Regions from separate parts of the Vibrio chagasii genome, predicted to be linked through region 2. Evidence: predicted binding sites of a transcription regulator. Region 2 holds the regulator's gene; each other region holds the start of a gene.
What was found. The regulator PurR, encoded in region 2, represses purine synthesis genes. The targets are predictions, from matches to a motif close to TNANGNAAACGTTTNCNTNA.
Positions count from the first base shown of each region.

Region 1 (9,949 bases), 730 kb from region 2:
AAAAACGCTGCCATCCAACAATACATGCCCTAACTCAAGCGAGCCCTCACCATCGTTTGTCTCAACCACGATGTTGTAATAAACGATGGGCTGATCTTCTCTCGAATCAATAGACAATCGAGATAAGGAATGTTCGGTGCTTAAAATGGTATCGGAAATAACGTAAACATCGCCGCCCTCTTCACTGTCGTGATATACAGACGTTGCTACTCGTGTCGCTAATCCCACCTCAGGAAGGGGATCGACCGCAGGCACGTTAGAGGCTCTTTTTAACTCCTCCGCTTTCTTACGAGACTCACTTTTGATCTTCGAGATCACCGCTTCCAACTCGGTCAAGGAGCTGAATTCCGGAGAAACGGTCAGCTGATAGTCATCAATGTCCCATCGGACTTTGGCAGGGATACACGCTTGTAGGCTGTACCAGTGGATATAGGTTTCAGACTCAATCACTTCAAACTTAATTGATTGGATATTATTGTCATCGCGATAACAAAGCGCTTGCTGGGTATCAACAATATAGGGGGGAGACTCTCTACCCAGATCTTGCGGCAAGTAGATTTCACAATAACCCACGTCATCGCACTGCCCGTTCATCTCTAACAGCGAAAAAGCCGCATTGGATATCGATATGAACGGCTCTTCGTAGTCATCCATCATCACACGGTAAAAGCTATCACCGACTTGTCCTACTCGCACCTCTATATGAGCAGGATAGAGTTCACTCGCCTCGCTTTCCTGTTCTGACTGCGAATAAGCGACAAATGGAAGCAAAGAGCAAAGCAAGACAAGTCGACATAACAGGTGCTGGAACATGAATCTTATCGTCACTCAATCGAGCGCGTAAGCACTGACAACATACAGCTCAAGTTATAGAACACATTCGTGCAAAGACTCGTCGTTTTGAACCAGTGAAATCTTTGAGCCTTTTGGAAGCGATTTGGTTAATTCAGCATTACGCAGCAACACCACCTTTTCGCTGTGTTCGTCGACATTCAGTTTGGCGCTGAACTGAAACTTACCATCATTGGTGATCTTGAGGTACTGTTCATCACACTCAAACTTAACATCTTGGACCTGTTCACCTTTTTGTACGTAAACCGGCACATAACTGTTGATGTGGAAGTTAAGCTGGAACGCTGAACCATTGTTAGATCGTACCTTTCTGGACAGGTCTGGCGGTGAGGCTTCGGGCGCTTTCGCTATCGGAGAGAACCATAGATAAGCACGGTATTCACCATCAGGCATGTCCGCAGGTAAGGCGTTCATACGCAGGCGAACGGTGCGCCTTTGGTTAGGCTTCAATTCACGAATAATCGGTGGTGACACTTTAATCCAATCAGCGATGTTTTCAGACTCAGCAATATTGGCATCAGTACGCACCAGCCCACTCGCCTTTACTGGTCGATAAATAGGTTTTATCTCTAATCGAATCGGTTCATCTGAATTGTTTTCTACCACGACTTTTTCTGTCACAGAGGTATCAGCATCTAAGACGAAACGTGTTGGTGCAATAAGGAGTTGAGCATAGGCTTGTGCAGTGAAAAGTAAGCCGACAATACATGAGATAAATAACTTCATTTATAATTAACCTCAAAAGGAATGGTACTGGTATAAACGCCAGCTGGGTGATTCGCGCCGATTTTTACTCTTGCGCCAATACACAGCAGTTTACTTCTGCCATTCCCTTTTATTTTCGCTCTGCCCCTTTTCGACAAGCCGCAGCCAAAATAGAATTTCCTGATTCGAAGACGTTTCGATTTTTGAGAATGGTTAAGATATTGATTAGAAGGAAGCGAAACCACGATCTTTTTTCCCGGATCGCCTTCAACATAAAAACGAACCACGTAAATCTGACCATTAGCCGGATTAGCATCGGCATTTTGTCCAGAACCAGAAACATACATGCCCGGAAATTTTACTTCCATATTCTCAGGAATTATTTCCAGAGCATAGAACGGGCTTGAATAAAAAATAAGACCAATATAAGCCGTGTACTTAACTACACATCTAAATAGAGACTTCATAGTAAAAGCGGCTGCAATATAACAGCCACAATATTAGACTAGTTTCATTTGATTACTGGTAAGTTACATCTACTGCAACGTTTGCAGTATAAGTACCAGCGACTAATGTTGCGCTCGAAGTACGTGCAGTGCCACCAATATTAAGATCCGCAGTACCCCCGGTAAGAGTTATCGCATTATTAAAGTCAAATTCTGCCGCGATTGTATTTACACCGTTAACCAAGTTGGTATCTGAAATACTGACTGTTACCGTATCACCAGATTCTCCAGAAAGCGTAAACGCCGCAGCCCCTGCATCACCTTGAGCGACAACAACATCAGTAGTGTTGTCTGAAGTGATGATACCGAAGTCTAAATCACTGGTTTTTGTCATTGTAATTGCTTGTTTTACTTCTAATGTTGCATCAAAAGTGTCACTCACAGCGAAAACGTTCGCTGAAGAGATAGAAAGTGCAGAGACAGCAACAACCTTAAAGACTTTGTTCATTTCTTTAATCCTTTATATAAATTCGACTTTATTATTAGGGTTACCTAACAGCCAACCATAGTTAACAATTAAGTAACAACAATCCTATTTAGAAAATATATATATTGACACTTATTTATAAAGAAATAGAGAGCAGTGAGAATAAGATCACGCAAATTGATATAAATAACACTAATAAAAATAATGTTATTAGAGCATTCCATCCAATGATATATAAAACTCGTTTTACATACTAATTAGTTAGTTAACCATTTATTTAATCAAGTAAAAACCTATTTATTGGAATATATCCAGAAATACCGACCAAGATAAACTGAAGTCACACCAAAAAAAGAAATATATAGATCATCATGTTGCAATAAATTCTCAAAATTGAAACAAGTTAGATTAATATTCTCATTGTAATAAAATTGAAATATTAAGAAATCAAAGGTGACTTATTTACCCTCAAAATTTATAATGTATTAAAATTAAGACATGTCAAATTATCTAACATGATTATTTATTGTGGTCATTAAAACTATAAAATAACATCATTTAGGGTAATAATTTTATATCTATGATTGGTTCTACGATTTACTCTAATGACCTATTCAGTTTCATCTCTCAGGAGCGTTTAGTGCAACAAAGCGCGTAACGTTAAAAGCGTGATGTAAGGCAGATACAAGCAGTAACACACTCTTCATAGACTCAAAATGTTTTGGCTATCCAGAGCTGATTTTAACCCCCCAAATGGTGTCCCCTTCGAGCGCTTTGTCACAGCACTTTGTTGGTTGATCTTGCCAATAAATAAGCAATCTAAGATACCAAGTCCTCGATCGCAGTCTGATTGAATAGGAATGCAGCACTTTCCTGCAATTTATTTGTGATCTGGGTTGCACGCGTACCGCATACTATCAGATACTGAACAAAACTAACCTTCAGCCACAGTACACGATTGCCCGTAGACTGTTCAGGAAATTCAATGAGTTCAGATAATCAGCCAACCTACTTCTTTTTCGATTACGAAACATGGGGCGTGAGCCCAGCAAAAGATCGTCCAAGTCAGTTTGCCGGCGTTCGTACCGACCAAGATTTCAATATTATTGGTGAGCCATTGGTCATCTACTGCCAACCTCCTGCTGATTATCTACCTGCACCTGAAGCCGCACTGATCACTCGCATCACTCCACAAAAAGCCATGTCTCAAGGCCTACCGGAACCTGAGTTCATCGCCAAGATACATGCTGAGCTTGCAAAACCGAACACCACAAGCCTTGGCTACAACAGTATTCGATTCGATGACGAAGTAACGCGATACACCTGTTACCGTAACTTCATTGACCCATATGCATGGAGCTGGCAAAACGGTAACTCTCGTTGGGATCTATTAGACGTGATGCGTGCCGTACACGCTCTGCGCCCTGACGGTATTGTGTGGCCAGAAAACGAAGAAGGTTTCCCAAGCTTCAAACTGGAACATCTATCTGTGGCAAACGGCATAGAACATGAAAACGCGCACGATGCGATGGCGGATGTTATCGCGACAATTGAACTCGCGAAAAAGCTGAAAACCGCACAACCTAAGATGTTTGATTATCTCTACAACATGCGTCACAAGCGCAAGTTGAACGAATTAGTCGACATCGTAAACATGACACCTTTGATGCATGTGTCAGGCATGTTTGGTCGTGACTGCAATTACACAAGCTGGATTGTTCCTATGGCGTGGCATCCTACCAATCAAAATGCGGTGATTGTTGTCGACCTAGCAAAAGACCCAAGCCCGCTATTGGAACTTGATACTGATGAACTCAGAGAAAGACTTTACACCAAGCGCAGCGACCTAAATGAAGACGAACTACCAGTGCCAATTAAGCTGGTTCAACTCAACAAGTGCCCTATTCTAGCGCCAGCAAAAACGTTAACCGCTGAAAATGCAGAAACCATTGGTATTGATCGTCAGCAGTGTTTGAAGAACCTCGCGATCCTGCGCGAGCACCCAGAAATTCGTGAAAAATTGATTGGCTTATATTCACAGGAACGTGAGTACGAAAAGAGCGACGATGTAGATACACAGATTTACGATGGCTTCTTCTCACCGGCAGATAAAACCGCGATGAACATCATTCGTGAGACTGACCCAAATAACTTAGCAGCATTAGACATCACCTTCAGTGACGAACGTATTAAGCCTTTGTTGTTCCGTTACCGCGCACGTAACTTCCCATGGACGCTAGATGAATCCGAGCAACTTAAGTGGGCAAACCATTGTCGTGAGTTTTACGAAAGCCGCTTAGAAGAGTACATGCTCAACCTAGAGAACCTCGCACACGAACATGAAAGTGACGAGAAGAAAATGGCTATCTTGAAAGCGGTGTATCAATACGTAGAAAAGCTAGCTAGTTAACCCATTATCGAGAGATGTAAAACCTTGAAAGAAAGATTGATCAAACTCGTTTACTGCTTAATCTCCTTCACCTTAATCATAGGTGCTCTCACTGCAGGCAACGCGTTACAACAATACTTAGACAACTCAATCCCTGGCAGTATTTTTGGTATGTTGATTTTGTTTACTGCCATGGTGATAGGTATTGTGCCTGCGCACTGGGTACAACCTGGTGCCAGCCTAATTATTCGTTTGATGATTTTGCTGTTTGTCCCGATCAGTGTCGGGCTTATGGAACATTTTGACATGCTTATCGCTAACGCACTGCCGATTATGGCGAGCGCGGTGGGCGGCACACTCATCGTATTGGTATCTTTGTCATGGTTCTTAGACCGCTTGCTGGCGAGAGGTAAATAACCATGTGGATTCTATTAACTATGGTGGTGTTTCTGTTTGCCCGTTGGGTAAGTCAGAAAGTGAACTCCCCGCTATGTAACCCGCTTCTAATAAGCATTGGCATCATCATTCCAATTCTGACGTTCTTTAAAGTCCCGTTCGAGACCTACTACGCAGACAATACTTGGATTACGTACATGCTTCAGCCAGCGGTTGTCGCCCTAGCTTATCCTTTATATGAGCAGCTACCTCAAATTCGAGCTAACTGGCGAATCATAACCTTTGCATGCACACTGGGTAGTGTGATGTCGATGACCACAGCGGCAATGATTGCCGTCGCTTTCAAAGCTGACCTAAGTTTGATTGCGAGTCTATTGGGCAAATCAGTCACCACACCCATTGCAATGGAAGTATCAAGCCATCTTGGTGGTGAAGCGGCTATTGCTGCAATACTAGTTCTTATCGTTGGTTTATTCGGGGCAATTTTTGCTTACCCTATCTACAATCTGATTGGTATTAAGAGCCCTATTGCTAGGGGTTTAACCATGGGCACGGTTTCTCACGCGTTAGGTACGGCGACTTGTGCCGAAAAGAACCAAGAAGATGCGGCTTTCAGTTCACTGGCGCTAGTGCTTTGTGGCGTTATCACCTCAATCATCGCACCTAGCGTGTTTGGCATGGTCGTCTGGTTTTATTCATAGCGGAAGTGCTCACAAAACGTATCAGCCCAAGCGCAGCCCTGTTGATTTCAGTGTTTGCTTGGGCTTTTTATTGCCATTTATTCAGCTAATCACCGGTGATTTTGAACAATAAGTGCGATATCAGCTGTAAAAATGGTCCTTGCAATCGATTTCAAGTGTGACCTCACTCTAATTATGCAATCCAATGTAACAACAACAATACAATAGTGATCTTTATCACAGAAAATTCCTGAGCATTGCATAAACTTAAAGCCTAAGGTCAATTAAGGATTCAACATGAACAGTCGTATTACCCTGGCGCTGGAAAGTGCTCCATCATCAATGAAAGCGCTTTTAAGTGACATCGTATTAGCAGACAACTTTGACGCGACATTGTCTCCAGAACAGTTCTCTAGCCTGCTTCAAGCAAGCGGCTTAGCGGATGACGAACTACGCATCGCACTACTTCCTTTTGCTGCAGCGTATTCATACGCTCCGCTATCTGACTTTTACGTTGGCGCGATCGTGCGTGGTTTGTCTGGTACTTTGTACTTTGGTGCAAACCTTGAAATCGCGGGTGCGCAACTTGGCCAAACCGTACACGCAGAGCAATCTGCAATCAGCCACGCTTGGATGAAAGGCGAGCGAGGCATCTCGGACATCACAATTAACTTCAGCCCTTGTGGTCACTGTCGTCAATTTATGAATGAGTTGACTACAGCGAAAGAGCTTAAAGTTCAGCTGCCACAGCGTGATGAAATGTCACTACAAGAGTACCTACCTGATTCATTTGGACCTTCTGATCTTGGTGTAACAACAGGCTTGATGTCTGAACTTGATCATAAGTACACGACGGAAGAGACCACTCCTATCGTAGTTGAAGCATTAGCAGCCCTTAACCGCAGCCATGCGCCATACACCAAAAATTTAAGTGGTGTATCACTACAGCTAACAACTGGTGAGATCTTCACTGGTGCTTACGCTGAAAACGCAGCATTCAACCCTAGCCTTCCACCGCTACAAGTTGCGCTGATTCAACTAAAACTTGCGGGCTTCGATTTTGAACAAATTGAAAGTGCAGCATTGGTTGAAATCGCCGAGGGTAGTATCAGTCACCTAGCGGATACGCAATCTACATTAGAAGCGATTAATCCTGACATTCCAGTGACTTACTTAGCAATCTAAGTACATCTAATTAACAACCTTTTAAATAAGCAGCCCATTTTTATAGGGCTGCTTTTTTTATGCTTGTAATTAACACCACAACTTACGCAAACGTTTGCTTTTGTCGTTTAAATAAGTATGATCACCCCGTTTTCAATCAATCGTTCAAAAGATCGGAAGGAATTTCTATGTTTGGTACTGCTACTCGTGAAAATGCTACTCGTGTACTTCTATTAGGTTCAGGTGAACTTGGCAAAGAAGTGGCTATCGAGTGCCAACGTTTAGGTTTAGAAGTTATTGCTTGTGACCGTTATGCAGATGCGCCAGCTATGCAAGTTGCGCATCGCAGCCATGTATTAGACATGTTAGATGGCGATGCACTTCAAGCCATCATTGAACTAGAAAAACCAGATTACGTGGTGCCTGAAATTGAGGCTATCGCCACCAGCAAGTTGGTAGAGCTTGAAGCTCAAGGCTTGAATGTCGTTCCAACAGCTAACGCCACTAAGCTAACGATGAACCGTGAAGGTATTCGTCGCCTGGCAGCAGAAGAACTCAAGCTAAGCACATCCCCTTACCGCTTTGCAGACACCTTTGAAGATTTCGCTGCAGCGGTTGAATTTGTCGGTATGCCTTGCGTTGTGAAACCAGTAATGAGTTCTTCAGGCAAAGGCCAAAGCGTTATCAAAACCGAAGAAGATATCCAGAAGTCTTGGGACTACGCACAAGAAGGCGGTCGTACTGGTGCGGGTCGTGTGATCGTTGAAGGTTTCATCGACTTTGATTATGAGATTACTCTTCTAACCGTTCGCGCCGTCGACGGTGTCCATTTCTGTGCACCTATCGGCCACCGCCAAGAAGATGGTGATTACCGCGAATCATGGCAGCCACAAATCATGTCAGACAACGCTCTAAAAGCGGCACAGTACACAGCAGAGCAAGTGGTTAATGCTTTAGGCGGTCATGGTATCTTTGGCGTAGAGTTGTTCGTTAAAGGTGACCATGTGATCTTCAACGAAGTATCCCCTCGCCCACACGATACTGGCTTAGTGACTTTGATGTCTCAAGACTCATCAGAATTCGCGCTGCACGTACGTGCATTTACAGGTATGCCAATTAAATCAATTACTCAGTATGGCCCATGTGCGTCTGCAGTAATCCTTGGACAAGGCACATCAACGAACATCCGTTTTGAAAGCCTTGCGGAAGCGCTAGATGCACCACAAACACAAGTTCGCCTGTTTGGTAAGCCAGACATCGATGGTCGTCGTCGCCTTGGTGTTGCACTAACACGCCGTAAGAGCACAGAAACCGCGATTGAAGATGCAATCACCAGCGCATCTAAAGTTAAAGTGATTTACTAATTAGGCTTTCACACATGAAGTCTTAACGATCAAAAAGACGGGCCATGCGCCCGTCTTTTCATTGGTGTTATCTTTTCGAAAGCAAACTGAGCTTAGACTTCCGACTCAATCAAGTACACTTCCTCACTGAATCGAGACAAACCTTTCTTAGCAATCTTAGGGTGCTCTTGGTCTGCAATGTCTTGATTCAATAACGTAATCTTGTAACCCGCAAACAACTGATCGATTTCTAGTTTAGGTACGCTAAACGGAGGACCTGCCATTTCGTCTTGGTCGTAGTCTAGCGTTACAAGCAGGATCTTGCCGCCAGGCTTCAATAACTGCTTCAAGCGTTCTACATATTGCACTCTCATCTCAGCAGGCAAAGCAACTAAAGAAGCACGATCATAAATAATATCGACCGGCTGAATTGGCGCAGTGAAGTAATCCCCAGTGTAAACACTCAACTCATCAAATTGATAAAGCTCATGCTGACCGTTTATTTGAGTTACGGTTGGCGTGTAAAAATGCTCAGAGAAAAAAGCTCTAACCGCAATCTGGCTCAATTCCACACCTTGAACATCTTCATGTTTAGACGCTAGCCAAATCAGATCTTCACTCTTGCCACATAGAGGAACAAAAACACTCTTCTCATAGCTAGGCTCAGTTGCTTTCCAAAACTCAACCAAAAGTGGGTTTACATCTTCAAGGTGGAAACCAATTTGGTTGGCTGCCCATTTATTGTGCCAAAATTCAGGATTATTCATCTTTCGTTCATGTTAAACAGTCATAATGCAAGGGTACAGTATAGAGAAGTAAGAGCAACCTTAGCTTGGCTTAAAGTGTCAAATTGGTTTCGAGTAACACCAGAAACTGGCTAGGTCCAAAGTTCTTAAAATTGCGGAACAAACGCTGGAATTATTTGTCTATATGTTCACATTTTAAAGCAATATTAAACGTTAGAGTTGGTTTCTGTCTTAATTAGCCCCATTTAATATGTAGTGAGTTTAGTTAAGCTTTTTTACTCTTATGCGTTACTGGTTACCCCTTTTAACTACCCGTTTTTGTAACCTTGTATTTTGGAGTTTGAATGAGTGTATTTCTCCGTACGACGGCCCTAATGCTTCTAGTATTGAGCCGAGCGCCTGCATTCGCAGCAGCACCTGTTTCAACGAGTTCAACTGATCAATCGCGCACAGCGTCTTCGCAAAACCAAGTTTCATCAAACGTATTCCGCCACAGCCTAAGCGGCCTATATGGCATCAAGGCCTTCGACTCGCGTCCAACTCAGCCTTATACCGACTTCGACATCCTTTACAGCAAAGCTCACCAAGCGCAAGCAGAGCTAGAGACAATCTGTAAAAGTACTGCTCTTCTCACTAATTCAGATGCCCTATTCGCTGGTGTTAAATCTCAAGCTCGCGCTCAAGAGAAAATTGAATTAGAACTGGATGGTGACAACACAAGAATTACCGACCTAGCTCGCG
Region 1 covers NZ_AP025465.1:1,487,884-1,497,832, reverse strand. The annotation lists gene OCV52_RS06900 (carboxypeptidase-like regulatory domain-containing protein) at 1-813, opposite strand, end outside; gene OCV52_RS06895 (fimbrial biogenesis chaperone) at 868-1,578, opposite strand; gene OCV52_RS06890 (DUF4402 domain-containing protein) at 1,575-2,024, opposite strand; gene OCV52_RS06885 (DUF4402 domain-containing protein) at 2,077-2,511, opposite strand; gene sbcB (exodeoxyribonuclease I) at 3,476-4,900, shown strand; gene OCV52_RS06875 (CidA/LrgA family protein) at 4,925-5,296, shown strand; gene OCV52_RS06870 (LrgB family protein) at 5,299-5,976, shown strand; gene cdd (cytidine deaminase) at 6,253-7,140, shown strand; gene purT (formate-dependent phosphoribosylglycinamide formyltransferase) at 7,308-8,483, shown strand; gene OCV52_RS06855 (thiopurine S-methyltransferase) at 8,576-9,229, opposite strand; gene OCV52_RS06850 (RelA/SpoT domain-containing protein) at 9,553-9,949, shown strand, end outside.
Region 1: a site for PurR is predicted at 7,223-7,242, ahead of purT (formate-dependent phosphoribosylglycinamide formyltransferase). Genes of this name have one in related genera too.

Region 2 (9,949 bases):
TCTAAGTCGGTCATTTGAACTCATAATAGAATTGAAATAAAAACGGGAAGCTATTTGTAGCTTCCCGCTTTTGTTTTGAGGATAAATCAAATGAAGCGGCTAAGACCTCATTAAGCTCGTCTACTCAGGAGAGTTAGCTCCGCATTGCCAACAAGAACCAAATTGTGCCTCGTTCACTTCATGACATTCACTGCAGCGCCACTCTTCATAGATGATAGAATCTTGCTGTTTTTGGTAGTCATTGACAATAGCACGCGCCTTAGTGGCCATTTCTGGCTCATATAGCCATACGTATGGGTCAGTTTCTTCTGTGAACGGGATTTCCCCTTTCAAACCAAACAAACCCTCACCACGGACTTCACAGGCAATATTCTCACTTTCTAGGAGTCCGCAGATGATATGTGCCTCTGTCGGATTTGATGCACTGAAGATTTTCATTGATATAGAACCTTATCCGGCCACAATTATTATTCCGCAACCGGTGCTGAACGAAACTTGCTCATCAACCATTTAGCGATAATTGGGAACACCCCTAATAATGCAAATGACAATAGTACAGAAGGTGAAACGATGCCTGAAAGCGAATCAATTTCTGCGAGTTGGGTACCAGCATTCAAGAAGACTGCAGTACCAGGCAACATGCCGATTTGGCTTGTTACATAGTAGCGAGTCACCGACATGGGTGTTAAGCCCATCAACAGGTTGATAAGGAAAAACGGAAACACTGGGATAAGTCGCAAAGAAAACAAGTAAAATGCGCCGTCTTTTTCAACGCCTTTATTAATCGTAGTGAGTTTGTCGCCAAACTTAGTTTGAATCCAGTCTCGCAGTAGGTAACGACTACTCAAAAAGGCAAGAGTTGCGCCTATTGCACTGGCGAAAGATACTAATAACAAACTATTCCAGAAGCCAAACAGCGCAGCACCAAGTAGTGTAACAACGGCTGCTCCCGGGATGGAGAAGGCGGTGATCAATACATATGCGATAAAGTACGTCGCCGCGGCGGCAATAAAGTTACTTTCAATGTAGTCGTTTAGCACCGCTTGCTGTGCTTTGGCGTTTTCGAGCGTGAGGTATTGGCCAAAATTAATGCCTAATAAAAAGATCGTTACGACCAATACAATACCTAATATCATTTTCTTACTCATTGATACTTCCTCAAATTTTCAATGCAGACCATTAGTATAGATAGACAGGCAAAGCATAGATTAACTTTCACTAGATATAAAAAAAGCCGCAGAAATGCGGCTTAGTTGTATAAAAAGGTGTACTGAAAATGTTAATTGACGCGACTGATAAGCTCTTCACGACGTTGCTGCGGGATAACCGACCAATGGGTGCCATTGATCGCCCCCTCTAGTGCCCAAAGCAGTTCAATACTGACGGAGGACGCATGAGATTCCTTGATGGCATTAAATGCGTTTACAGAGCCAGATTCATATAAACGTTCTACGGAATCAATTCCAGCTTTCTTCAACATGCGCTCGGTGGTGAGTCGAAGATTCGGGAGGTCTTTGAGTCGAGTTGGCTTAGCAGCGGACTGTTCAGCTTTCTCTTCTTTTGCAAAACCCAGAGACGTAGTTGCAAGCTGTAAGATTTTCTCTTGGTCTTGCCACAGGCCTTCTGGTAAAGCGAAGTATTTAGTTACGACAGGGAAACCACGTTTTTTGTAGACGTACGGTTGAAACCCTTGTTGCTCGAACTGTTTTGTTGTGCCTTTGTCTGCTCGTATGTGCAACTGGTCATTAACAACCAGAGCAAACATAGTGTCATCAGCAAAAAGACCGAATCCACCAAACATTGAGCGTGACTTTATTTTTCCTAGGGGCTCAAATAACTTCATTGAGTCCTTTAGTATCGGTTTATCCATGTTATTTATCTCGGTGTATTTGAACTACGCCACCAAATAAGCAGGTCCGAGAGATTAGCAAAATGTTGCAATTACATTGTCAATAAGCCGTAAATTACTAAATTATTAGTAGTTACTGCATTTTGCCATCGGTAACCCCGCTACCATACCAACGAGTGGTTTAGGCCGGAAGCTTTGCGTCTCACCTTTTCAAGTGATTTGCCCTGTGCGTGACTGATTGAATAGAATAAAGTTTTTGTTGAATGAGGCTCACACTTGTTATTTCAAAGTGTGATGTTGCTTCAATTAATGATCTTTATCATATGAAACTAGGTTTATTTTAGTTGCTGATAAAAAAAACGCACCCAAAGGTGCGCTTGATGAAAATAAACTCAATTTATCAGTTAATTTAACGTTTTAACTGTACTACGTTCAACAATTTCTGGGTGCATTTCGAAGACGCGTTTTTCATGGTCTTTGTCTTTAATACGCTCAAGCAGAATTTCGAAGGCGTTCTTACCGACACGGCGCTTCGGTTGGTGAACGGTAGTCAATGGTGGAGAGAAGTACTCAGCCAGTTCGATGTTATCGTAGCCAATGATAGAGATATCTTCAGGGATACAGATGCCTTTCTGCTGTAGGCGGCTCATCAAGCCTAGTGCCATGGTATCGTTGAAACAGAATACAGCTGTCGGGCGATCTTCCATCTCAACAATTTTGTCAGCGGCTAGAACGGCAGTATCACACTCAAAGTTACCTTCGATGATCATGTCGTCATTTGCAGTAATGTTAGCTTCTTCCAAAGCGCGCTTGTAACCAGCGATACGCTCCACACACGCCGCTTTGTCTAAGTGGCCACTTAAACAAGCAATCTTTGAGTGACCGCGGTCGATTAGGTATTTAGTCGCTAGGTAGCCACCTTCTTCAGAGTTATCGATGATCTTATCTGCTTGAGAACTCTCCGGGCCCCAGTCCATGACTACTTTAGGGATGTCAGCGTGACGGTCTAACATCTCTCTCAGTTCTTCAGTTAGGTCTGAACACATAACCAAGATGCCATCTACACGTTTCTCTGCAAGCATTCGAATGTAGTCACGTTGCTTCTCATAGATACCACCCGTGTTACACAGGATCAAAGTGTAACCTTGACGGTAGCAGTAGCTCTCAACACCATCGATAACTTCTGAGAAGAATAGGTTGGTTGATTGAGTCACTAGCATGCCGATGGTTCGTGTTGAATTACACTTCAAACTACGAGCAACAGCACTTGGTGCATAGTTTAATTCGTCTACCGCTTTATTTACTTTTTCTTGAGTCGCTTCTGCAACAAAGCGTGTTTTGTTGATTACGTGAGAAACGGTTGTGGTTGATACGCCTGCTAAGCGAGCGACATCTTTTATAGTGGCCATGGTTTTATCCTATTAGAAGCTACTTTCCCCAAAGTACGGAGTGAAGTAGCCGTTAAGCTACCTAACTAAGAGCTTAAATTTGTAGGGCTCTTTGGGTACTAAAGTGTTAAAAAACAAAAAACCGCTAGTGAGCGGCTTGTTTTAACACCGAAATGCTCTGAACTTAATAAGCATAGCATTTCGTGAATGTTTCATATTTTATCGTTTGCGGTCACAATTCTAGACTGACTAGAAAATACTCGCAATACAATTCACCCAGAAATCCGGGTGAATTGTCACATTCTACGGAATTTATTTACCTAGTCATCAGTTAAGCTTATTCACCAGCTAAATATTGAGCATCTAATTGACAGAAAGCCATTAGCAGAGAAGATACAGCAGCGTAGAAACCGAATTCATCAACATCGTGACACTTAACGTTGAATTTCGGGATCCAAGTTAATAGCTGTTGCTCGATAAATTGTTGCTGAACTTCGAACGATTTTTCTAGTACTTCTTCTGATTCTGTTTCATTAGAACGAATGATTAGGTTACCTAAGAAGTCGAGTTCGATAGCGATGTGGTCTGCTGGTTCTTTTAGATCTTGGTTAACCACTAGGTTGTGCTTAGCCATGATCTCTTCCATCTCTTTCGCTGGTATATCGTTTAATAGGCCAGTTTCACCGATGTACATTGAAGCATAAGGAAGGGCGCCATGCTTATCTGTCTTTAGGAAAAGGTCGCAAAAGTCAGCAGACAGTTCTAGTTGTGCATCTTCGCGAGTTTGTAGGCGGTTCAGGGCATCAACTAACTTATCAATAGCAGGCTTTAGAGTTTCATTTTCGCCTAAACCAGTTAAGAAAGAACGAATTTCAACAGAGTGGTAGTGGTCAAGTTCGTCTTGAGTGAGCTCTTTGGCGAATAAGCTTGATAACCACCAGTAAATTTCTGCTCTTTGCTCATTGAACGCTTTCGTATCTTTCATTACGTAAATCCTGATTTAGTCTTGTGGTGTTTTTTACACACCAAGGCTGATGACGAGGTTATTTGCGAAATGCAAAGTTACTCGTTAGTAGTAATGCCTATATTGAATTGTGCCAGACGACAAATAGCAAGGTTTAAGATTGTCTTGTATCAAAAAAAATCCATGTTTCTGGCATTTATCTACAGTACCACTAGAATTGTTACTAGTTATGAATAGAATAGTCACCGAAACTATTAAATAAGAAAAGTGGTGTAGATGAGCTATCACGTATTAGTCGTAGAAGATGATGTGGTGACCCGTAGTAAACTGGTTGGTTATTTCCAGAACGAAGGGTACAGAGTAAGCGAAGCCGAAAGCGGCGCTCAAATGAGAAACGTGTTAGACGAAAACAACGTTGACCTCATTATGCTGGACATCAACTTACCAGGCGAAGATGGATTGATGCTAACTCGCGAATTACGCAGTCAATCAGACATTGGAATTATTTTAGTTACTGGACGCACGGATAGCATCGACAAAATTGTTGGCCTTGAAATGGGCGCTGACGATTACGTTACTAAACCCTTCGAACTTCGCGAGTTACTGGTTCGAGTTAAAAACCTACTTTGGCGTATTTCTGCCGCTCGTAAAACAGCAGCAGGTGCGGTTGAAGAATCTGAAGATGAATCAGTGGTTCGTTTTGGTGAGTGGACATTTGATATCCCTCGTCGTGCGTTAAGCAAAAACGGCGAGCCGGTAAAATTGACGAAAGCGGAATACGAACTATTGGTTGCACTGTCTTCTTACCCTAATCAGGTATTAAGCCGCGAACGTATTCTTAATATGATTAGCCACCGTGTTGATGCGCCGAATGACCGTACTATTGATGTACTGATTCGTCGTATGCGCGCAAAAATGGAGTTCGATCCGAAGAACCCACAAATTTTTGTGACGGTTCACGGCGAAGGTTACATGTTTGCTGGTGACTAAGTCTTGCGGGACATGTTAGTCCGCTAGAATAGTAAATATTAAAAAGCCGAGACATCATCAGTGATGTCTCGGCTTTTTTATGACTCAGTCTTTTATGTAGACTGCTTATTGAGGCTGAGCTGCCGAAACGACATTCTCATCTTCAGCTAGGCTCGAAGCTTCAGGCACGACGATTGGCTCTTCTACAATATCACTGCTGGTGTCTAGCCAGTCACGTAGGCTTTGCCAAACTAATCCTAGCGTCTCGTGCCAATATCGTTCAGTCTGTTCGAGATAAAGAGCCTTGGGCGTGTATTTTTCCCATGGTTCTACGATACCTTCTTGAGCAAGATAGTTAGTTGGCGCTGGCAAGGGTTTCATGCCTGCTGCATTAAATTCGTTGAGAGCACGTGTCATATGGCTTGCTGAAGTTACCAACACCATTCTTTTATTCTTAACGAACGCAGCGGCTTGGCGGGCTTCTTCCCAAGTGTCTTTGGCTGTTTCCAGCAGAATGATATCAGGCTTTGCAACACCGAGTGCCAGGGCTACCTTAGCCATCATTCTTGCGTTGCTGACCTCTGTGCCAGCGCCGTAGCCAGACAGAATCAGTTTAGCGCCCGGGTAGAGGCGTAAAATGCGAATACCTTCACTCAAACGCATCAAGCCTGTGCGACTCAGTTCAGATGTTGGTGGGATCTGGTCATCAACGACGTGGCCGCTACCAAGAACCATCACGTAATCGACGGTCTCGTCGACAGGTAAAAATGCAGTGTGCTGCCTTTCCATTGGCATTAATAGTTGACTAGAAACTGGCTGGAAAGCGATTAGGAAAATACCACAGAGGGCTGAGAGGGTAATTAAGCAACCAGTCTTTCTTTTAGTAGTAAACATCACTAGGGCTAAGCCCAGAAATGCGAGAATTAACATTGCTGGTAGTGGCATCAGTAATGAAGACACTACTTTTTTCAGCTCAAACATATCCGAATAGTCCGAAAAAACATCACTTAGTAGTAAAAAGAGACATCGCCTCTTTATTCCTGAAATTCCTGTGACAGAATAGCAGGCACGATAGGACATAATAACTCAAGTAGCCGTGACTGAAGACCGTAATTTCGACGATATTGCCCACAAATTTGCAAAAAATATTTACGGCTCTGACAAAGGAGAGATCCGTCAGATCATCGTATGGGAAGATTTAGAACAAGCTTTGAGCAAGTTTGAAGATTCTGCTTCTCCATTGCATGTGCTTGATGCTGGGGGCGGATTGGCACAGATGTCGCAAAAAATTGCGGCACTGGGTCATAAGGTTTCTCTATGTGATCTTTCTTCTGAGATGCTGAAGCTGGCTCGAGAAGGGATCACCGAAGCAGGGCTGTTAGAGCAATATCAGTTTATCCATTCTCCGGTACAAAAAGTGGCAGAGCATCTCGACGATAAAGTCGATTTTGTGATATTTCACGCCGTTATGGAGTGGCTAGCAGACCCAAAAGAAGCACTGGATTTGCTACTTGAACAAGTGAAACCGGGTGGTATTGCCTCGATAATGTTTTACAACCACCACGGATTAGTCCTGAAAAATGTGATTTGTGGCAACATTCCTCATGTATTGAATGGGATGCCACATCGAAAACGGTTTAAGCTGCAACCACAAAAAGGCTTGAAGCCAGAAGAGGTTTATCAATGGATAGAAGACGCTGGTCTAGAAATCTGTGGTAAATCAGGCATTCGCTCCTTCAGTGACTACATAGGTAATATGGAGTACATGGGCGATTACCAATTTGAAGATGTATTGGAACTAGAAAAACAGCTATGTCGCCAAGAGCCATATCTGTCACTAGGCCGTTATATTCACGTTTGGGCTCAAAAACCTGCGCAATAACAGTGATGAATGTGGTAAAAGAAACCACAATATGCGCTATGCAATCGTAAGAAGCCCGCGTTATAAAGAAATAGGCGTCATATCTACTGTGTTTGATATGACGAAGAACAGTAACAGGAACCACAATGAGTGAAATGACTCAAACTGCCGAAGAGCAGCCAATTGATGAGTTGGTGGGCTGGGTCAAGCAGCATGATTTTTCATTAAACTTGCCGCCAGAGCGCTTAGCATTTTTGATTGCTATCGCAGTATTAAGCAATGAAAGGTTCGATGAAGAGCTGGGCGAGGGTGAACTGCATGATGCGTTTACTATCGTCACTCGACTGTTTGAAGATACTGGTGAAGCCTCAGCGTTTCGTGCCAATAATGCAATTAATGAGTTGGTTAAACAGAAGCTGATTAGCCGCTTTACCAGCGAAATTACCGATGGCGCAAGCATATACCGCTTGTCACCGTTGGCTATTGGTATCTCAGATTATTATTTACGTCACCGTCAGTTCTCTAAATTAAAACTGTCTATCCAACTTTCCATGGTTGCCGACGAGATGGCAAAGGCCATTGAAGCTGCACAGAAAGGCGGAACGCCAGGACATTGGAGAAAGAATGTTTACGGCGTGCTCAAGTATTCTGTTGGTGAAATTTTCGATCAGATTGATCTTAACCAACGTGTTATGGATGAGCAGCAGCAGACCGTAAAACAGCAGATTGCCGACCTTCTTAATAAAGATTGGCGTGAGGCGATCAACAACTGTGAAGTCTTGCTATCAGAAACCTCAGCCACGCTAAAAGAGCTGCAAGACACCTTGCAAGCGGCAGGTGATGAACTGCAAACGCAGATCCTAGATATCCAAGAAATAGTCTACGGTGACGACGAACTTGAGTTTGTTGGCGAAACCCTGTTTGGTCTGCAAATGAAGCTCGACCGAATCACAAGTTGGGGCCAACAAGCAATTGATCTGTGGATCGGCTATGACCGTCACGTTCACAAGTTTATCCGTACCGCGATTGATATGGATAAGAACCGTGCCTTCAGCCAACGCTTACGTCAATCTGTGACTGAATACTTTGATGCGCCTTGGCTACTGACGTATGCCGACGCTGAAAAGTTAACTGACCTTCGTGATGAAGCACTAGTGCTTCGTGATGACGAGGTAACAGGACAAGCGCCACTCGACGTAGAGTACGAAGAATTTGAGCAAGTGAACGATCTGCTGTCTGAAAGAATTGCAGATATGTTAAAAGCTCACAAACAGCAAGGTGCGCCAATCGATCTTGGCCTTGTGTTACGCGACTACCTCGCTGAACACCCTCGCACACACCATTTTGATTTAGCCAGAATTGTTGTCGACCAAGCGGTGCGCTTAGGTTACTCAGAGTCTGACTATCAGGCTATTCAGCCAGATTGGCAGGCAATCAACGATTTCGGTGCAAAGGTACAAGCCAATGTCATTAACAAGTACTGATGATTACATGCCAGAGAAACTGGTAAAAGCGATAGCGAACCCATTGTTCCCTGCGCTAGACAGCATGCTGCGTTCAGGTAAGCATATTTCAACAGAAGACCTAGATAACCACGCGTTACTGTCTGATTTTGAAGTTGAGCTTCAGCATTTCTACCAACGCTACAACACAGAACTTGTGAAAGCACCGGAAGGTTTCTTCTATCTGCGTCCGCGTTCTACGTCTTTAATTGGTCGTAGTGTGTTGTCTGAGCTAGACATGCTTGTTGGCAAGGTATTGTGTTTCTTGTACCTAAGCCCAGAACGTTTAGCTCACGAAGGTATCTTCACTAACCAAGAGTTGTTTGAAGAGCTAATGGCGCTAGCGGATGAGAAAAAACTCATGAAGCTAGCAACAAACCGTGCGTCTGGTTCTGATTTAGACAAAGAAAAACTGTTTGAAAAAGTGCGTACTTCTCTGCGTCGCTTACGTCGTATCGGCATCTTGATTGCGATTGGCGAAACGGGCAAATTCCGTATCAGCGAAGCGGTATTCCGTTTTGGTGCGGACGTACGTGTTGGCGATGACATGAAAGAAGCTCAACTGCGCCTTATCCGTGATGGTGAGGCTGTGGTGCATACTCAAGAACCTAACCAAGGTAGCTTGTTGAATGAAGAGAAAGCTGAAGCTACATCAGATGTAGATGAAAACGGTCAACAAGATATTTTTAACGATCAAGCTGACTTTGACCTTGAGTCAAACGACGGCGAACAAACAAAAGTAGAAGGTGAAGCATGATTGAAAGAGGTAAGTATCAATCATTAACCATGGTCAACTGGAACGGCTTCTTCGCACGTACTTTTGATATTGATGGATTGGTTACAACGCTTTCTGGCGGTAACGGTGCAGGTAAGTCGACCACAATGGCGGCATTCATTACAGCACTTATCCCTGACCAAAGCCTTCTGCATTTCCGTAACACAACGGAAGCAGGCAGCTCACAGTCATCACGTGATAAAGGCCTTTACGGTAAGCTTCAGCCAGGCGCATGTTATGCAGCGTTAGATGTGGTGAACTCTCGTAACCAACGCCTACTGTTTGCAGTAAAACTGCAGCAAGTTGCTGGTCGTGACAAGAAAGTAGACATCAAGCCGTTCGTTATCCAAGGTCTTCCAAGCCATGTGAAGCCAACGGATGTATTGATTCAGAACGTTTCAGACAGTCATGCTCGTGTATGTCAGCTAAATGATGTGAAGGCCGCAGTTGCACAATACGAAGGCGCACACTTCAAAGCGTTCTCTTCGATTGTGGATTACCACTCACAGATGTTCGAATACGGTGTGGTACCGAAGAAACTGCGTAATAGCAGCGACCGTTCTAAGTTCTACCGTCTGATTGAGGCATCACTTTATGGTGGTATCTCAAGCGCAATTACACGTTCTCTGCGTGATTACCTT
Region 2 covers NZ_AP025465.1:2,215,137-2,225,085, reverse strand. The annotation lists gene OCV52_RS10155 (putative signal transducing protein) at 121-438, opposite strand; gene OCV52_RS10150 (TVP38/TMEM64 family protein) at 468-1,148, opposite strand; gene OCV52_RS10145 (TfoX/Sxy family DNA transformation protein) at 1,280-1,870, opposite strand; cyclic di-GMP riboswitch class I at 1,998-2,083, opposite strand; gene purR (HTH-type transcriptional repressor PurR) at 2,254-3,258, opposite strand; gene torD (molecular chaperone TorD) at 3,575-4,222, opposite strand; gene torR (two-component system response regulator TorR) at 4,478-5,191, shown strand; gene elyC (envelope biogenesis factor ElyC) at 5,297-6,151, opposite strand; gene cmoM (tRNA uridine 5-oxyacetic acid(34) methyltransferase CmoM) at 6,267-7,052, shown strand; gene mukF (chromosome partition protein MukF) at 7,178-8,515, shown strand; gene mukE (chromosome partition protein MukE) at 8,496-9,290, shown strand; gene mukB (chromosome partition protein MukB) at 9,287-9,949, shown strand, end outside.

Region 3 (9,949 bases), 1.1 Mb from region 2:
GTTAGCTAACGTAGGATTAGAGGCGACACCCGTTGATATTTTGGCACAGAGAACCCATATACCTGTGCATGAAGTCATGATGCAGCTTTTAGAGCTTGAGCTCTCAGGGCATGTTGTTGCAGTTTCCGGTGGCTATATTCGAAAGGGGAGAGGCTAGCTATGATGATGGACATACTGATGTACTTGTTTGAAACCTACATCCATAGCGATTCTGAATTGCAGGTGGATCAAGACGAACTTGAAGATGAACTTCTTCGAGCGGGGTTTCACCAAGATGATATTTATAAGGCTCTCCATTGGTTAGAAGACCTTGCTGCACTGCAAGATACCGATAACCAAGCGGCGATTACTATGTGCTCTAATACCTCGATGCGTGTTTACACAAGTAAAGAGATATCACGTATTAATATGGAGTGTCGTGGTTTCTTGTTGTTCCTTGAGCAGATCAACGTTCTCACGACAGAGATTCGTGAAATGGTGATTGATCGTGTGATGGGGTTAGAGACCAATGAATTTGAGTTGGATGATCTGAAGTGGATTATCTTAATGGTACTGTTCAATGTACCGGGTAATGAAAGTGCTTACACGCAAATGGAAGAGCTGTTGTACACCAAAGAGCAAGGTATCTTGCATTAATACAGGCTTATCATGAGTAGTAAGATTGATAATCAGCTTTTTTCAGCACATGAACATGCACTAGAGCATGAACCGTGTCCACAGTGTGGCGGAGAGCTTCAGCTTCGCCATGGTAAGCACGGCCCGTTTTTAGGCTGTAAGCAATATCCAAGTTGCGACTACATCAAGCCTTTGCACCAAAACGATGGTCATGTAGTGAAAGAGCTGGGTGTACCGTGCCCTAAATGCCAAAACGAGCTGGTGTTGAGGCAAGGTCGCTATGGCATGTTTATTGGTTGTAGCAGTTACCCTGCGTGTAATCACATCGAATCTTTAGACCAGCCCAAAGAACAACCTGAAGAGCAGCCGTTGGTCGGCTGTCCTGAATGTGGCAAAGGCCATTTGGTCGAGCGTAAATCTCGCTACGGCAAAACTTTCTACGCGTGTGATAACTACCCTAAGTGTAAGTTTGCAGTAAACCAGCCGCCTATTATCGGTCGTTGTGAAGCGTGTCAGTTCCCGCTGTTACTTGAGAAGAAAACAGCTCAAGGGATGAAAAAGCAATGTGCGGACCGCAAGTGTCATCACATTCAATCTGAATAGCTTTAAGTTATAGAAATAAAAACGGCGCTCACTGAGCGCCGTTTTTTGTATCTAAACCAACCAAAGCCATGTTGGCTTATTTCATTTGCTCAGCAAATTCATGAATAGCTGGATAAGCTTTTTTGTCGAGGATATCTGCCAGAGAACATAATGTTCTTTGCAGTTCGGCGTTGTAGTCTGCGCTCACGTTAATGTGACCCATCTTACGGCCTGCTCGTTTCTCTTTACCATACCAATGAACATGACAACCGCCTTGAGCCAAAATAGCGTCAGGTAGAGTATCTTCACCAAGGATGTTGATCATTGCGGTTGGACGAATCAGCTTGGTGCTACCTAGTGGCATTCCACAGACCGCACGAAGGTGATTCTCAAACTGACAAGTCTCAGCACCTTGTTGTGTCCAGTGGCCAGAGTTATGAACTCGTGGTGCAATCTCGTTAACCAACAGTGAACCTTGAACGTCAAAGAACTCAAGTGCTAGCACGCCAACATAATCTAAGCGCTCAGCAACCGCGGTAAACATGGCTTTCGCTTGTTCTTGCAGCTCAATATCATCAATTGCGGTCGATAGGCTTAATACGCCATCGGTGTGAACGTTTTCTGCCAATGGGTAAACTTGAACCTCTCCATTGGTTCCACGAGCGCCAACCAGTGATACTTCACGGTCGAACGGAACAAACTCTTCTGCCACAATTGCTTGATTGTCGGTTGCAGCAATGCACTCGGCCATTTCTGTCCAAGTTGCTTCAACGTTGTCTAAGGTCTTTAAACGCCATTGGCCTTTGCCATCGTAGCCACCAAGTGTGCTCTTCAACACCATAGGTAGGCCAACATGAGCAATTGCTGCGTCAAAGTCTTCACGAGCATTAATCACATAGTACTTGGCGTTTTTTACGTTCGCTTCGTCTAACAGCGCTTTTTCAAGGCGACGGTCACCGCCAGCTTTGATTGCTTGTGTGGTCGGTAAGAACTTACCGCTGCGCTCACATATTTCAAGCACATCATGAGGGATGTGTTCGAATTCAGCAGTAATGACGTCCGCGCACTCAATCGCATTTTCTAAGCCGTTGCCTAGAATCGCTTGCGTTAATGGATGAACAATACTTTTGCTGCCAACATCAAAAGCAGAAATTTCAATATTCAGCGGTGCCCCAGCTAGGGACATCATGCGAGCAAGTTGGCCCGCGCCTAACACAAGAACATGCATGGGAATTAGTCCTCTGCAGGGTTTGGATTAGCAAGCACCGTTTCTGTTTGCTCAGAGCGGAACGCTTCTACTTTCGCCATTACTTCTTCATTGTGTGTACCAATGATTTGAGCAGCTAGGATGCCAGCGTTCGCTGCTCCCGCTTCACCGATAGCTAGAGTACCCACTGCGATGCCTTTTGGCATTTGCACGATAGAAAGCAGAGAGTCCATACCTTTCAGGGCTTTAGACTGAACCGGAACACCAAGTACAGGTACGCTTGTGAAAGCAGCCGCCATGCCTGGTAGGTGTGCAGCACCGCCAGCACCAGCAATAATGACTTTAATACCGCGCTCTTTTGCACTGGTTGCGTAGTCTGCAAGCAACTGAGGTGTGCGGTGAGCTGAAACCACTTTTGTTTCGTACGCTACGCCAAACTGATCCAACATGTCCGCAGCTAGCTTTATTGTTGGCCAATCAGATTTAGAACCCATGATAATACCGACAGTCATCTCAAACTCCTTCAGGTACGATTTAATTAGTGATTAGATATTTTGCGCGCATTATACGGGTAAAATTGCTTTAGGAAAACGTTTGCGTCAGTCTAAATTGCCAATTGATACATTTTATAAACAAATAGCTTTAGTAACAGTGAGTGATAATTTGTACACTTAGCGAGTTCGATAACTGACTTAATGAGGCAACCCGTGGATAACTTTCAACATACATTGCAGGCATTACAACAGGGCGAAGTCATTGCTTACCCGACCGAAGGCGTTTTTGGGGTTGGTTGTGATCCTGATAATCCACATGCCATCAAGAAATTACTCGAGTTAAAACAGCGTCCAGTTGAAAAGGGCTTGATCTTGATTGCGGCAAGTTACGAGCAGCTGCTGCCTTATATTGATGAAAGCCAACTGACCGATGAGCAACTAGCGACGGTTAAAGCAACATGGCCGGGGCCGGTCACTTGGATCATGCCAACCAGTGCTAAAGTGACTGATTGGGTGAGTGGTCAGTTTGATTCAATCGCTGTGCGAGTGACGGATCACCCTTTGGTTCAAAGAATGTGTAATGAATTCGGTAAGCCGTTAACCTCTACCAGTGCTAACCTGACGGGCGAACCACCTTGTATGACGACTGAAGAAGTACATCAGCAACTTGGCCAACACTTGGTTGCGATTCTTGAAGGGAAAACGGGTGGTCGTGACAAGCCAAGCGAAATCAGAGATGCAAAAACGTCGAAAATATTAAGACAGGGTTAAACTCTGCAAAGGAAAGTAAAATGTCAGCAATTGATAAAGAAGCAGTAAAGCAGTTTTTACTGAGCCTACAAGATTCGATTTGCCAACAGCTTGAACAGGCTGATGGTAGTGCACTATTTAAAGAAGACGCATGGGAACGCGAACCTGGCGATCGCCTTGGTGGCGGTGGTCGTACTCGTGTTATGACTGACGGTGTGGTCTTTGAACAAGGTGGTGTAAACTTTTCTCACGTTGCAGGTAAGGCAATGCCCGCTTCAGCAACGGCTCATCGCCCTGAATTAGCCGGGCGTAAGTTTGAGGCAATGGGCGTATCGTTAGTTATCCACCCTAAAAACCCTTATATCCCAACCTCTCATGCTAACGTTCGATTCTTTATTGCCGAAAAAGAAGGCGAAGACCCTATCTGGTGGTTCGGTGGTGGGTTCGATCTAACGCCATTCTATCCTTTCGATGAAGATTGCCAGTCTTGGCATCAAACAGCTAAAGATCTGTGTGCGCCATTTGGCGATAACGTGTATCAAGAACACAAAGAGTGGTGCGATAAGTACTTCTATCTACCTCACCGTGATGAAACGCGTGGTGTTGGTGGTCTGTTCTTTGATGACTTAAATGAGTGGGGCTTTGAAAAGAGCTTTGCTTACATGCGAGCTGTTGGTGAAGGCTATGCTGCGGCATACCTACCGATTGTTGAGCGTCGCAAAGAGACACCTTATGGTGAACGTGAGCGTGACTTCCAACTTTACCGCCGTGGTCGCTACGTTGAATTCAACCTAGTCTATGACCGTGGTACCTTGTTTGGCCTACAAAGTGGCGGGCGAACAGAGTCTATATTGATGTCTATGCCGCCATTGGCTCGCTGGGAATACCGTTACGAACCTCAAGCAGGGTCACCAGAAGCGTTGCTTTATAGTGACTACCTAAAACCTCGATCTTGGTAGTTCTTCCTTCCTTATAGGGATAGTGATAGGGTCATCTATATAGATGACCCTTTTTATTATTTCTGTTAGGTAAGGATATGACACAGCAAGTAGATCGTTATGCCGTTTTCGGTAACCCTATTGGGCAAAGCAAATCGCCATTCATCCACACGTTATTTGCTCGCCAAACTAACCAGCAGCTTACCTATACAGCACTGCAGCCAGAACATGGCCAGTTCATTACCTCAGCTAAAGCCTTTTTTAGTGAAGGTGGAAGAGGGTGTAACGTCACAGCACCATTTAAAGAAGATGCTTATCAGTTTGCTAATCGATTGACTGAAAGAGCTCAACTAGCTGGTGCCGTTAATACATTGAAGAAGCTAGATGACGGAGAAATCATTGGTGATAACACTGATGGTGAGGGGCTTGTTCAAGATTTACTTCAACACCAAGTAGTATTAGAGGGAGCTCGAGTTCTCTTACTGGGTGCTGGTGGCGCAGCAAGAGGAGTGATTCAACCTTTGCTTGATCAAAAGCCACAGCAATTAGTGGTGGCTAACCGCACCAGTTCAAAGGCTGAATTGTTAGCTGAAATGTTTGCTTCGCATGGAAACATAAAAGGGACGGGGCTAAGTGATGTGAACGAAGGCTTTGATGTCATTATTAACTCCACGTCATCAGGTCTAAGTGGTCAACTACCAGAAGTTTCTCCAGCTATCTTCAACGATAATAGTGTCGTCTACGATATGGTTTATGGTTCGGGCAATACGGTATTCAACCAATGGGCATTAGATAATGGTGTTCATGCTGCTTATGACGGCTTGGGGATGTTAGTAGGGCAAGCGGCTGAGAGTTTCATGTTGTGGCGTGGTCTTCGCCCGGGCACAAAACAGATTTTAAGAGAATTACGTAAGAACCTAGAGATATAACAAGGTATTCAGAAAAAATGAATCAATCAATCCTATTCCCAGATATCCAAGATTGGGATGAAGAGTGTCAATCTATTATCTTCCCAGCTCAGCAGTCAGGCGCACTGATTGAGTGTGAAGTGTCGATTGAAGAGTTGTCACGATTATCAGACAAAGAAATCGAAGGCGGCGAACAAGCTTTGGCTATCTTTGCAGAGCTTCGTTTTGATATTGAAGAGTTAGCGGAAGAGTTAATAGAAGAAGAGGAGTATGACTCCTCTAATCGAATTCAGATTAAAGCGCTTTAAACGGGAAGCACAGAGTCTAGATAGTCGTTTTTATTCTGAACATAGTTGTCAGCCGACTTTTGTAAGAAAGCACGTTCCTTATCATGCAGTGGGCGTGCTTGTTTAACTGGGCTTCCTACATATAGATAGCCACTTTCAAGCACCTTGTTAGGTGGAACCAAACTTCCTGCACCAATCATCACGTCTTGTTCGACGACCACACCATCTAATACGATAGCGCCCATACCCACGAGCACACGATCTTTAATCGTGCAACCATGTAGCATCACTTTATGGCCGATAGTGACATCATTGCCGATTAATAGAGGATAACCTTCAGGGTTCTCAGCATTCTTATGGGTAACATGGAGAACACTACCGTCCTGGATATTAGTTCTATCGCCAATATGGATATGATTCACATCTCCTCGAGCGGCGACTAAAGGCCATACACTAGAGTCATCACCAATTTTGATATCACCAACAAGTACTGAGCTTGTATCTATATAGACACCTTGTCCGATCTGAGGTGATATACCTTTGTAACTACGTATTGAACTCATAAATCCTCCTTTATATAGGCACCATAAGCCTTTAATTATGGAGAATACTAGTGAAAATGGCGTGTTTTGAACAAAAAATACTCGAACAATCAAAAAAGTAAGAAAAACTTAAAAAAGGGCTTGCCAGTGTGATCGAAATCTCTATAATGCCACCTCGCTGACACGGGATGGCTTCTTAGGAAACCAAAACGAATCAGTAAGCCAAATTAGCCAAGCTAAGCGCTTGAAAAAAGTTTTGAAAATAGTGGTTGACACTAAAACTTAAATCGCTAAAATGGCCGTCCGATTTGAGCGAAGCTCAAAAAGGAAAAGCTCTTTAACAATTTAAACCTATCAATCTGTGTGGGCACTCGTTGATGAATATCAAAAAATGAAACTTCGGTTTCAACTTGATTTCAATGAACTGAGTGACCAATCGATAATTTATTATCGGCACAGTCAATTCATTATCATTCTGTTGGAATGGTAATAGCTTTAGAATTACTTTTTGTAGTTTTGAAGTCAGTATTCGTTGAGTCACACCTATTAATTTAGGTAATCAAAACTTTAAATTGAAGAGTTTGATCATGGCTCAGATTGAACGCTGGCGGCAGGCCTAACACATGCAAGTCGAGCGGAAACGAGTTATCTGAACCTTCGGGGAACGATAACGGCGTCGAGCGGCGGACGGGTGAGTAATGCCTAGGAAATTGCCTTGATGTGGGGGATAACCATTGGAAACGATGGCTAATACCGCATAATGCCTACGGGCCAAAGAGGGGGACCTTCGGGCCTCTCGCGTCAAGATATGCCTAGGTGGGATTAGCTAGTTGGTGAGGTAATGGCTCACCAAGGCGACGATCCCTAGCTGGTCTGAGAGGATGATCAGCCACACTGGAACTGAGACACGGTCCAGACTCCTACGGGAGGCAGCAGTGGGGAATATTGCACAATGGGCGAAAGCCTGATGCAGCCATGCCGCGTGTATGAAGAAGGCCTTCGGGTTGTAAAGTACTTTCAGTTGTGAGGAAGGGGGTGTCGTTAATAGCGGCATTTCTTGACGTTAGCAACAGAAGAAGCACCGGCTAACTCCGTGCCAGCAGCCGCGGTAATACGGAGGGTGCGAGCGTTAATCGGAATTACTGGGCGTAAAGCGCATGCAGGTGGTTCATTAAGTCAGATGTGAAAGCCCGGGGCTCAACCTCGGAACTGCATTTGAAACTGGTGAACTAGAGTACTGTAGAGGGGGGTAGAATTTCAGGTGTAGCGGTGAAATGCGTAGAGATCTGAAGGAATACCAGTGGCGAAGGCGGCCCCCTGGACAGATACTGACACTCAGATGCGAAAGCGTGGGGAGCAAACAGGATTAGATACCCTGGTAGTCCACGCCGTAAACGATGTCTACTTGGAGGTTGTGGCCTTGAGCCGTGGCTTTCGGAGCTAACGCGTTAAGTAGACCGCCTGGGGAGTACGGTCGCAAGATTAAAACTCAAATGAATTGACGGGGGCCCGCACAAGCGGTGGAGCATGTGGTTTAATTCGATGCAACGCGAAGAACCTTACCTACTCTTGACATCCAGAGAAGCCAGCGGAGACGCAGGTGTGCCTTCGGGAGCTCTGAGACAGGTGCTGCATGGCTGTCGTCAGCTCGTGTTGTGAAATGTTGGGTTAAGTCCCGCAACGAGCGCAACCCTTATCCTTGTTTGCCAGCGAGTAATGTCGGGAACTCCAGGGAGACTGCCGGTGATAAACCGGAGGAAGGTGGGGACGACGTCAAGTCATCATGGCCCTTACGAGTAGGGCTACACACGTGCTACAATGGCGCATACAGAGGGCAGCGAACTTGCGAGAGTGAGCGAATCCCAAAAAGTGCGTCGTAGTCCGGATTGGAGTCTGCAACTCGACTCCATGAAGTCGGAATCGCTAGTAATCGTAGATCAGAATGCTACGGTGAATACGTTCCCGGGCCTTGTACACACCGCCCGTCACACCATGGGAGTGGGCTGCAAAAGAAGTGGGTAGTTTAACCTTTCGGGGAGGACGCTCACCACTTTGTGGTTCATGACTGGGGTGAAGTCGTAACAAGGTAGCCCTAGGGGAACCTGGGGCTGGATCACCTCCTTATACGAAGATATTCACGATAAGTGTCCACACAGATTGATTAGGTTTAGAAAGTAAAAGAGACGAAGAACTCCCAAGTTCTTCAATCCAGTGTCCCGTTCGTCTAGAGGCCTAGGACACCGCCCTTTCACGGCGGTAACAGGGGTTCGACTCCCCTACGGGATACCATTGGGTCGTTAGCTCAGTTGGTAGAGCAGTTGACTTTTAATCAATTGGTCGCAGGTTCGAATCCTGCACGACCCACCATTTCCTCCCAAGGAAATAAAAATATGGGGCTATAGCTCAGCTGGGAGAGCGCCTGCCTTGCACGCAGGAGGTCTGCGGTTCGATCCCGCATAGCTCCACCATTCCTTCCATGAGGAATTAAAACTTTTATGGGCGATTAGCTCAGTTGGGAGAGCACCTGCCTTACAAGCAGGGGGTCACTGGTTCGAGCCCGGTATCGCCCACCATCTTTAAGCATTCTCGAAAGAGAGTATTTAAAAATGGGTTAAAAGTTTAACACTTTGAAACTCTTGCTCTTTAACAATTTGGAAAGCTGACTGATTTAAATAACGTAGTTATTTAAATCAAATTAAAAGTTCTCAATGTTTATCTTTTGGATAAACACAACACAAACACATTCAAGTGTCTTGTATTCGATTCAAACTTGTTTGAATCACAATTGAGTCCGGCAAACACGTAATAAGAACTAACCCTTCTTATTACAACCAAAAACCTTGGTTGTTTACCATACATAAAGACCCTTTCGGGTTGTATGGTTAAGTGACTAAGCGTACACGGTGGATGCCTTGGCAGTCAGAGGCGATGAAGGACGTATTAACTTGCGATAAGCCCAGATTAGACAGTAAAAGTCATTTGAGTCTGGGATTTCCGAATGGGGAAACCCACTTACATAAGTAAGTATCTTGTTGTGAATACATAGCAGCAAGAGGCAAACCGGGGGAACTGAAACATCTAAGTACCCCGAGGAAGAGAAATCAACCGAGATTCCGAAAGTAGCGGCGAGCGAAATTGGATTAGCCCTTAAGCTTTTAATGAGACAGACGAAGGCTCTGGAAAGTGCCGCAATAAAGGGTGATAGCCCCGTAGTCGACATCTCATCATCAGTGAAAACGAGTAGGGCGGGACACGTGATATCCTGTCTGAATATGGGGGGACCATCCTCCAAGGCTAAATACTACTGACTGACCGATAGTGAACCAGTACCGTGAGGGAAAGGCGAAAAGAACCCCTGTGAGGGGAGTGAAATAGAACCTGAAACCGTGTACGTACAAGCAGTAGGAGCACCTTCGTGGTGTGACTGCGTACCTTTTGTATAATGGGTCAGCGACTTAATTTTAGTAGCAAGGTTAACCGTTTAGGGGAGCCGTAGGGAAACCGAGTCTTAACTGGGCGTACAGTTGCTAGGATTAGACCCGAAACCAGGTGATCTAGCCATGGGCAGGTTGAAGGTTGAGTAACATCAACTGGAGGACCGAACCGACTAATGTTGAAAAATTAGC
Region 3 covers NZ_AP025465.1:3,354,278-3,364,226, reverse strand. The annotation lists gene dprA (DNA-processing protein DprA) at 1-157, shown strand, start outside; gene OCV52_RS15580 (DUF494 family protein) at 160-636, shown strand; gene OCV52_RS15575 (DNA topoisomerase family protein) at 649-1,218, shown strand; gene OCV52_RS15570 (5-(carboxyamino)imidazole ribonucleotide synthase) at 1,295-2,425, opposite strand; gene purE (5-(carboxyamino)imidazole ribonucleotide mutase) at 2,431-2,916, opposite strand; gene OCV52_RS15560 (L-threonylcarbamoyladenylate synthase) at 3,112-3,669, shown strand; gene hemF (oxygen-dependent coproporphyrinogen oxidase) at 3,690-4,607, shown strand; gene aroE (shikimate dehydrogenase) at 4,685-5,515, shown strand; gene OCV52_RS15545 (DUF1488 family protein) at 5,533-5,802, shown strand; gene OCV52_RS15540 (gamma carbonic anhydrase family protein) at 5,799-6,344, opposite strand; rRNA gene OCV52_RS15535 (16S ribosomal RNA) at 6,893-8,447, shown strand; tRNA gene OCV52_RS15530 (tRNA-Glu) at 8,537-8,612, shown strand; tRNA gene OCV52_RS15525 (tRNA-Lys) at 8,615-8,690, shown strand; tRNA gene OCV52_RS15520 (tRNA-Ala) at 8,716-8,791, shown strand; tRNA gene OCV52_RS15515 (tRNA-Val) at 8,821-8,896, shown strand; rRNA gene OCV52_RS15510 (23S ribosomal RNA) at 9,204-9,949, shown strand, end outside.
Region 3: a site for PurR is predicted at 2,987-3,006, ahead of purE (5-(carboxyamino)imidazole ribonucleotide mutase). Genes of this name have one in related genera too.